2 regions of the Ensifer sp. Root558 genome follow, and region 1 is predicted to be linked to the other one. Evidence: riboswitches for the same ligand, from Rfam matches in the RefSeq annotation. Region 1 holds a riboswitch; the other holds the start of a gene.

Region 1 (4,768 bases):
CATGCTGGACGCAATCCTCGAGCGCCACAACTATCCGCTTCCGGTCGCGCGCCTGGTTGCTGAAACCGTCGTACTCACCGTGTTGCTCGGGACCTCGCTGAAGTTTGAAGGCAAGCTGATCGTCCAGACCCAGGGCGATGGCCCTGTCGATCTGGTGGTCGCTGATTTCTCGACGCCGGATCGCGTGCGCGCCTATGCCCGCTACGATCAGGAAGCGCTTGCCGCTGCCGAAAAGGACGGCCGGACCCTTTCGCACGAGCTGCTCGGAAAGGGCGTGCTCGCCTTCACCATCGACCAGGGCGCCCATACCCAGCGTTACCAGGGGATCGTTGCGCTCGACGGAGCGACGCTGGAAGAAATCGCCGGCGTCTATTTCCGACAGTCGGAGCAGATCCCGACCAAGGTGCGCCTTGGCGTGGCCGAGCTTCTCGATCGCGACGAAAACGGCAAGCCGCGCCATCGCTGGCGCGCCGGCGGCATGGTCGCCCAGTTCCTGCCGGAAGCGCCGGAACGCATGCGCCAGCCCGACCTTTCCGGCGGTGATGGCGATGATGGTGAAAGCGCGTTCGGGGACGACGATCTCTGGGCCGAAGCCAAGGTGATGGTCGAAACGATCGACATGGACGAGTTGACCGATCCGATGGTCGGAACCGAGCGGTTGCTCTATCGCCTGTTCCACGAGCGCGGCGTCCGCGTCTACGAACCGCAGGCGGTCTACGACCGTTGCAGCTGCTCGCGCGAGAAGCTGCAGTCGGTGTTGTCCAATCTGAGCACGGACGACCTCGAAAGCACCATCGACGATGGCGAAGTCAAGGTGACCTGCGAGTTCTGCTCGACGACCTATCGCTTCGAAGCAAGCGAGGTGCGCCCGCAGTAGCGGGCGCTTCCGGTCGACTGGCCGCGATTAAGAGCGACGCTAGTCCGAAGGACGCGCTTCAGTTCAGGGTGCGCACGAGCCCGGGTGAATCGAGCGAGAAGGCGGGGATGGCAACGTTGAAGGTCTCTCCGCCTTCCGATTCCATGCTGTAGTGGCCGAACATGACGCCTGAGGGCGTATCCAGAGGGCATCCGGACGAATACTCATAGGTATCGCCGGGATTGAGCAGCGGCTGCTCGCCGATGACGCCCGGACCGCTGACCTCGTCGACTTGCCCGTTCTCATCGGTAATGTGCCAGTAGCGCGTCATCAACCGCACGGATGCGTCCGAGTGGTTTGAGATGACGATGCGATAGCCCCAGACATAGCGGCCGTCATCGGGATCCGACTGCTCTTCGAGATAGTACGGCTCCACCGTAACTTCTATGTCGCGGGTCAAAGCGCGATACATGGGCATCACCTTGCTTCAGGTCTTTCAGGGTATTCTACAGCAAGATGGTTTCGTCAAGAATAACGGCAAGATTGTGCGATCCCATGATGGGACGGATGGCCGTGCTGACGCGATCGAGCGGGTGAAACGTGCCTGGCACCTTGGCGCCGCGCCGCCGGAAACCATCTCGTGACGGCCGGCAAGGGGCGTCGGCCGCCGTTGATCACGGCGGCCGTGTCTTCGTAAAATCAGGCCTTCACGGCCTTCAGCGCGCGGGCGAAATCTTCCACCACATCGTCGCTGTCCTCGATGCCGGCCGAGAAGCGCACGGTTCCGGCGGAAATGCCGAGCTCTTCGCGGGCCTCGTCGGTCAGGTTCTTGTGCGTGGTCGTTCCCGGATGGGTGATCAGGCTCTTGCTGTCGCCGAGGTTGTTGGAGATGCGCACGATCTCCAGCGCATTCTGCAGCGCGAAGGCTGCATCCTTGCCGCCCTTCAGTTCGAAGGCGACGAGCGTCGATCCGCCGGTCATCTGCTTGGCGATGATGTCGGCCTGCGGATGATCCTTGCGGCCAGGATAGATGACCTTGGCGACCTGCGGCTGTTCTGCCAGGAAGTCGGCCACGCGGCGGGCCGTTTCCGTCTGCTGACGCACGCGTAGCGGCAGCGTCTCGATGCCCTTCAGCAGCGTCCAGGCGTTGAACGGCGACATCGCCGGGCCGGTGTGGCGGAAGTAGTCGTGCAGGTGCTCGTTGATCCATTCCTTGTCGGAAAGCACGACACCGCCGAGGCAACGGCCCTGACCGTCGATATGCTTGGTGGCGGAATAGACGACGATATGGGCGCCGAGTTCCAGCGGCTTCTGGAAGAGCGGCGTCGCAAAGACGTTGTCGACGACGACCTTGGCGCCGATCTGGTTGGCGAGCTTGGCAACGCCGGCAATGTCGATGACTTCGAGCGTCGGGTTGGTCGGGCTTTCGAGGAAGAAGACCTTGGTGTTCTTCTGGATCGCCTTTTCCCAGTTGGCGAGGTCGCGTCCGTCGACCAGCGTGCACTCGATGCCGTATTTCGGCGCCAGCGTCTCGACCACCCAGCGGCAGGAGCCGAAGAGGGCGCGGGCGGCGACGATGTGGTCGCCGGCCTTCAGCTGGCAGAGAATGGCGGCGGTGACGGCAGCCATGCCCGATGCCGTGGCGCGCGCATCCTCGGCGCCTTCCAGCATGCACATGCGCTTTTCAAACATGTCGTTGGTCGGGCTACCGTAGCGGGCGTAGATGAAGCCTTCGGTCTCGCCCTTGAAACGAGCTTCCGCAGCTTCCGACGTCTCGTAGACAAAGCCCTGGGTAAGGAAGATCGCCTCGGAGGTCTCTCCGTGCTGGGAACGGGTGGTCCCGCCATGGACCAGTTGCGTTGCGGGGCGCCAGTTTTTGCTCATGTGACGGTCACTTTCAAAAACAAAAAAACCGGCCGCGTGAAGGGCCGGTTTGACACCCGGCCTTTTTAGCTACTTGTTTAACGTGGCTGCAAGCCGACCGGCCAAATCACCACGGGATAAAGCTTCAATACTGCCAGGGTACGCTTGCGTCAATTCCCGGAGTTTGGTTTTGTCTCGCAACTGAAAAGAGGACTGCAATGGGCCGCGACACTGGGATTTTGGCCGATCGCGCGATCGCCGCGCTGTTAGAATCGGGACGCCTCAAAAGCGAGAAGCCGCTGGATGACGATCAGATCCAGCCGGCAAGCCTCGACCTGCGCCTAGGCTCGAAGGCTTTCCGCGTCCGCGCAAGCTTCATGCCAGGCCCGTCTCACCTCGTTGCCGACAAGCTCGACCGGCTGAAGCTGCACGTCGTCGATCTGACCGATGGCGCGGTGCTGGAAACGGGCTGCGTCTACATCGTGCCGCTGATGGAAAGCCTGGAACTGCCTGAGGGCATGTCGGCCTCGGCCAACCCGAAAAGCTCGACCGGTCGCCTCGACATCTTCACCCGCGTCATCACCGATCGCGCCCAGGAATTCGACAAGATCCCGACCGGCTACAGCGGTCCGCTCTATCTCGAAATCAGCCCGCGCACCTTCCCGATCGTCGTGCGCCGCGGCTCGCGCCTGTCGCAGATCCGCTTCCGCATGGGCCAGTCTATCCTGTCGGAGCAGGAACTGCAGGCGCTGCACGAGAGCGACGTGCTGGTGGCGAGCGACAAGCCGAACGTCAGCGGCGGCGGCATCGCGCTGTCGATCGATCTGAAGGGCACCGGGCCCGAAGGCCTGATCGGCTATCGCGGCAAGCATCACACCGCCGTCATCGACGTCGACAAGAAAGCGCAGCACGCGATCTTTGATTTCTGGGAGCCACTCTACAGCCGCGGCCGCGATGAACTGATCCTCGATCCGGATGAGTTCTACATTCTCGTCTCGCGGGAGGCGGTGCATGTTCCACCGCTTTATGCGGCCGAGATGACGCCGTTCGATCCGCTGGTCGGCGAGTTTCGCGTGCATTATGCCGGCTTCTTCGATCCGGGCTTCGGCCATGCCTCGGCCGGCGGCACGGGCAGCCGGGCCGTGCTCGAAGTGCGCAGCCACGAGGTGCCGTTCATCCTCGAACACGGCCAGATCGTCGGCCGCCTGATCTACGAACACATGCTGGAACGGCCGGATGGTCTCTATGGCCTCGGCGTCGGCTCCAACTACCAGGCGCAGGGCCTGAAGCTCTCGAAGCATTTCCGCGCCGAGTAGGGGATTTCGAAGCGCCCCTTACGCAATCCCGCGCAAGGGTGCTTGACAGATCGCCCCGGTTCGGGAAATTTCGCAGGCACCGCGGGTGTAGTTCAGCGGTAGAACGCCAGCTTCCCAAGCTGGATGTCGTCGGTTCGATCCCGATCACCCGCTCCATTCTTCCTCGTCCCGTTCCTTGTGTAACCGCGTTCTCGTGGTGGCCTATGGTCAGCTGCGCTGCGGCCGGTTACTTTACCGCTCGATGAATCACCGCGGTTCCAAGGGCCGCCCCTGCCACATGAGACGTGCCGGCCGCTGCCCATGAAAGTTCTTTCCCTTTTCGCCCTTTGCGCATCCTTGATCGCGACGCCGCTTGCGGCCGAGGCTAAGGATCTGCCGCTGCTGTTCGACGCGCGCGAACGCATCGCCAAGCCCGATCTCACGGGCCTGGCGCGCCTGCGTTTCTTGACGACGGTGGATTTTCCGCCGTTCAACTTCATCGACCAGTCCGGCAAGCTTTCGGGATTTCATGTCGATCTCGTGCGCGAGATCTGCCGCGAGCTCGACATCGAGGCCAAATGCCAGATCCAGGCCGTGACCTATGCGGAGCTGCTGCCGGCACTGGAAGAGGGGCAGGGCGAGGCGGTGGCCGCCGGTATCGCCGTCGGTCCGGAACTGCGCCAACGCTTCGGCTTTTCCCGCGCCTTCATGCGGCTTCCAGCGCGCTTCGCCGTCAATACGAAGGCGGCCGGCG
Region 2 (4,768 bases), on a different contig from region 1:
GATCGTCTGCGACCTGATCCGCCCGGAAATGCTGATCGAGATCGAGGTCACCGCGCTTCGCGGCTGACCCCTTGATCGCGCCCACCCTCAAAACGATTCCGATTTAAGCCATTATGCGATAGTCCATAGGGCATGACTTCGCCTGACTTACGCTGAACCGGAAGACGCCCATGCAATTTCAAGGCACCGCCGACTATATCGCCGACAAGGACCTGATGATCGCCGTCAACGCCGCGATCCGGCTGGAGCGCCCACTGCTGGTCAAGGGCGAGCCCGGCACCGGCAAGACCGAGCTTGCCCGCCAGATCGCCGCCGCCCTTGGCCTCGAACTCATCGAATGGAGCGTCAAGTCGACGACCAAGGCACAGCAAGGCCTCTATGAATATGACGCCGTGTCGCGGCTGCGCGACAGCCAGCTCGGCGACGAGCGTGTCAACGAGGTCCGGAACTATATCCGCAAGGGCAAGCTCTGGCAGGCCTTCGAGGCCGATCGCCGCGTGGTGCTTCTGATCGACGAGATAGACAAGGCCGACATCGAGTTTCCGAACGACCTGTTGCAGGAGCTCGACCGCATGGAATTCCATGTCTACGAGACCGGCGAGATGATCGGCGCGCGTCACCGGCCGATCGTCATCATCACCTCCAACAACGAGAAGGAGCTGCCGGACGCGTTTCTGCGCCGCTGCTTCTTCCACTATATCCGCTTCCCCGATGCAGACACGCTCGCCCGCATCGTCGAGGTGCATTATCCCGGCATCCGCAAGACGCTGCTTTCGGCGGCGCTCGCCGCCTTCTACGACATCCGCCAGGTGCCGGGCCTGAAGAAGAAGCCCTCCACGTCAGAGGCGCTCGACTGGATCCGCCTGCTCGTCGCCGACGAGGTCGATCCGGCCGACCTCAGGGCCGATGCCAAGACCATGCTGCCGAAGCTGCATGGTGCGCTCCTGAAGAACGAACAAGACGTGCACCTCTTCGAGCGCCTCGCCTTCATGGCCCGCCGCGACGGATGAGGCCGGACGCGCACAAGGTCCTGATCTACGCCACCTGGCAGGACCGCCTGCTGGTCTTCGACGAGCCGGATTTCCCAGACATCGAGCTGCAGGTGCCCGGCGGTACGATGGAACCAGGCGAAAGCCCGGAGACATCGGCTCAGCGGGAATTCATCGAGGAAACCGGGCTGACGCCGCCGGAAGCACTCACCCATCTCGTCACGCAGGACTACCACTACCCGAAGGACGGCAGGACGATCTGTCATCGGCGGCACTACTTCCACATCGCCCTTGCCGGCGAGCAACGGCAGACCTGGATACATCAGGAAATGACGCCCTTTGGCGGCGGTGACCCGATCCGCTTTCGTTTCTTTTGGCTCGGTATCGATCAGGCTGACCGCCGGCTGGGTTATGGCATGCGGGATGCTCTACGCCTGCTGCAGACCAGCCACTCTCCCTGACCCTCTCCCCGCAGGCGGGGAGAGGGGACGAGGACGACGGCTGCCCCCAAGCCGAGACGTGCCGACAGCGAACCCGGCTACCAAGATGGGCCGAACGGCCGCTGAGCTTAACTCGTGGAACGATCGGGTGCGGCAAGGCCACTTCTCCCCGCCAGCGGGGAGAAGTCGCAGCAGCGGGATGAGGGGCAGCCGCCCCCAACGCGAATCGTTTTTCTTGACCCCCGCGGCCCACTCGCGCTATCAAATTCTCCGTGGTGATTTGGCCGGCCGGCTTGCAGCCACGTTAAACAAGTCGCTAAAGGGCCGAGGAAAGTTGGATTTCCGAGGACCGGTCGCGATCAATCGCTGCCGGTTTTTTTGTATTGATCGAGTGGAAGCCCATGCCCATCAAGATTCCCGATACGCTGCCCGCCTTCGAAACCCTCGCGCATGAGGGCGTGCGGGTGATGACCGAGACCGTGGCGATCCGTCAGGATATCCGCCCGCTCCAGATCGGGCTCCTGAACCTCATGCCGAACAAGATCAAGACAGAGATCCAGATGGCGCGCCTGATCGGCGCTTCGCCGCTGCAGGTGGAACTGTCGCTGGTGCGCATCGGCGCGCACCGCGCCAAGAACACCTCGGAAGATCACCTGCTCTCCTTCTACGAGACCTGGGAAGAAGTGCAGGGCCGCAAGTTCGACGGTTTCATCATCACCGGCGCCCCGGTCGAGACGCTCGAATACGAAGACGTCACCTATTGGGACGAGCTGAAGCGCATCCTCGACTGGACCGAGACCAACGTGCATTCGACGCTCAACGTCTGCTGGGGCGCGATGGCGGCAATCTATCACTTCCACGACGTGCCGAAGTATCCGCTGAAGGAAAAAGCCTTCGGCGTCTATCGTCACCAGAACCTCAACCGCTCCTCCGTCTATCTCAACGGCTTCTCCGACGATTTCGCCGTCCCCGTTTCGCGCTGGACCGAAGTGCGCCGCGCCGACATCGACAAGGTGCCGAGCCTCGAAATCCTGATGGAATCGAAGGAGATGGGCGTCTGCCTCGTGCACGAGAAAAAGGGCAACCGGCTCTACATGTTCAACCACGTGGAGTATGATTCGACCTCGCTGTCGGACGAATACTTCCGCGACGTGGATGCGGGCGTGCCGATCAAGATGCCGCACGACTACTTCCCGCACAACGATTCGACCCTGCCGCCGCAGAACCGCTGGCGCAGCCATGCACATCTCTTCTTCGGCAACTGGATCAACGAGATGTACCAGACGACGCCCTACGATCTCGCGGAGATCGGCACCGGGAAAAGCTGAGGTCAGATGTTCATTCCCTTCTTCCTCGAACTCAAGGCAGCGAAGGTCCCGGTCACGCTCCGGGAATTCCTGTCCTTGATCGAGGGGATGGAGGCGGGCATCGCCACCTTCGACGTCGAAGCCTTCTACTATCTGGCGCGCACGGCACTGGTGAAGGACGAACGCCATATCGACCGCTTCGACCGGGTGTTCCAGCACTGCTTTTCGGGTCTCGAAGCAGTCAACCCGATGGAAGCGAGCGAAGAGGCGGTCATCCCCGAGGATTGGCTGCGCAAGCTCGCAGAGAAGCATCTGAGCGAGGAAGAAAAACGCCTGATCGAGGCACTCGGCGGCTTCGACAAGCTGATGGAGACCTTGCGCCAGCGGCTGCAGGAGCAAAAGGGCCGCCATCAGGGCGGCTCAAAATGGATCGGTACCGCCGGCACCTCGCCCTTCGGCGCCTATGGCTACAATCCCGAGGGTGTGCGGATCGGCCAGGACCAGTCGCGCCACCGCCGCGCCGTCAAGGTTTGGGACCGGCGCGAGTTCAAGGATTATGACGACACGATCGAGCTCGGCACGCGCAACATCAAAGTTGCGCTGAAGCGGCTCCGACGCTGGGTGCGCCAGGGTGCCGCCGACGAACTCGACCTCTCCGGCACCATCCGCGCCACCGCCGAACACGGCTATCTCGACGTGGTGACGAGGCCGGAGCGCCGCAATGCGGTGAAGCTTCTGATGTTCTTCGATATCGGCGGATCGATGGACGATCATATCCGCATCGTCGAGGAGTTGTTTTCAGCGGCCCGCAGCGAGTTCCGCCATATGGAGCATTTCTACTTCCACAATTGCGTCTACGAGGGCCTGTGGAAGGACAATCGCCGCCGCCGTGTCGACATTACCCGTACGACGGAAGTGCTGCGCACCTACGGCGGCGACTATCGCGCCATCTTCGTCGGCGACGCTTCGATGAGCCCCTATGAAATCAGCCACCCCGGCGGCTCGGTGGAGCACTGGAACGATGAGGCGGGCGCCCTCTGGCTCTCTCGTCTGACGGCTCATTTTCCGCGCTCCATCTGGCTCAATCCCGTGCCCGAGCAGCACTGGGGCTATACCCAGTCGATCACGATGGTGAAGAGCCTGTTCGAGGGACGCATGTTCCCCTTGACGCTCGCCGGCCTGCAGGAGGCCACCAAGCAGCTGTCGCGCTGACATGTCTGCCGAGAGGTCGCTGTAGCACCTTGAATAGCTGGATGTTTTCGCTCTCAGGCCGGAGACGGCGCCAGGCCGCATTTAGTATGATTTTCCGGTTGCCGTGCCTTTGGAAATGACGCAGGTTGCTGCGATCGCACCGTTGCATGTTTCCTTGGATCCTAACCGAGCCAAGGACAAAACATGCAGCAATTCAAAAGTGTACGGCGACCTTTGTGCGTCTGGGGAGACGCGCAGCGCTGTAGTGGGAGCCAGCGGTGAATATGCATCAGAACACGGAAATCTTCGGCCACCTGCCATCCGGCGAGCCGGTCCATCGTGTGGTGCTCTCCGGTGGCGGCCTCACCGCCCATGTCTTGACCTGGGGCTCGGTGATCCAGGACCTGCGCCTGGAAGGCCATGAGCCGCCGCTGGTGCTCGGTTTCACCGATCTCGAAAGCTATCTCGCCCATTCGCCCTATCTCGGCGCCACGCCTGGACGCTGCGCCAATCGCATCGGCAACGGCCGCTTCACGCTCGATGGCGAGGCCTACCAGCTCGAACTGAACGAGAAGGGCGTCACGCATCTGCACGGCGGCAGCGACAATATCGGCAAGCGCAACTGGACGATCCTAAAGCAGACGCCCGACAGCATCACGCTCGCCATTACCGACCCGGATGGCCGCGCCGGTTATCCCGGCAACTGCAAGGTCACCTGCACCTACCAGCTGAAGCCCGGCGGCGTCTTGAGCGTCGTCTACGAGAGCGAAACCGACCAAGCGACGCTCGCCAATGTCTGCCAGCACAGCTATTTCAATCTCGACGGCAGCGCCGACGCCCT

What was found. Region 1 has a riboswitch for S-adenosylmethionine ahead of ASD63_RS15605 (O-succinylhomoserine sulfhydrylase). Riboswitches for the same ligand answer to the same signal wherever they lie in the genome.
Region 2: linked by a shared signal. The riboswitch ahead of metA (homoserine O-succinyltransferase) and the one ahead of ASD63_RS15605 (O-succinylhomoserine sulfhydrylase) in region 1 are both predicted to bind S-adenosylmethionine.

Annotation. Positions count from the first base shown of each region.
Region 1 covers NZ_LMGC01000012.1:463,090-467,857, forward strand. Annotated here, with positions in the region: gene ASD63_RS15595 (Hsp33 family molecular chaperone) at 1-877, shown strand, start outside; gene apaG (Co2+/Mg2+ efflux protein ApaG) at 936-1,328, opposite strand; gene ASD63_RS35100 (hypothetical protein) at 1,327-1,500, shown strand; gene ASD63_RS15605 (O-succinylhomoserine sulfhydrylase) at 1,556-2,740, opposite strand; SAM riboswitch at 2,785-2,863, opposite strand; gene ASD63_RS15610 (2'-deoxycytidine 5'-triphosphate deaminase) at 2,938-4,035, shown strand; tRNA gene ASD63_RS15615 (tRNA-Gly) at 4,117-4,191, shown strand; gene ASD63_RS15620 (transporter substrate-binding domain-containing protein) at 4,336-4,768, shown strand, end outside.
Region 2 covers NZ_LMGC01000033.1:294,390-299,157, reverse strand. Annotated here, with positions in the region: gene ASD63_RS25370 (RidA family protein) at 1-67, shown strand, start outside; gene ASD63_RS25365 (MoxR family ATPase) at 171-1,010, shown strand; gene ASD63_RS25360 (NUDIX domain-containing protein) at 1,007-1,450, shown strand; SAM riboswitch at 1,692-1,769, shown strand; gene metA (homoserine O-succinyltransferase) at 1,831-2,757, shown strand; gene ASD63_RS25350 (VWA domain-containing protein) at 2,764-3,948, shown strand; gene ASD63_RS25345 (aldose epimerase family protein) at 4,212-4,768, shown strand, end outside.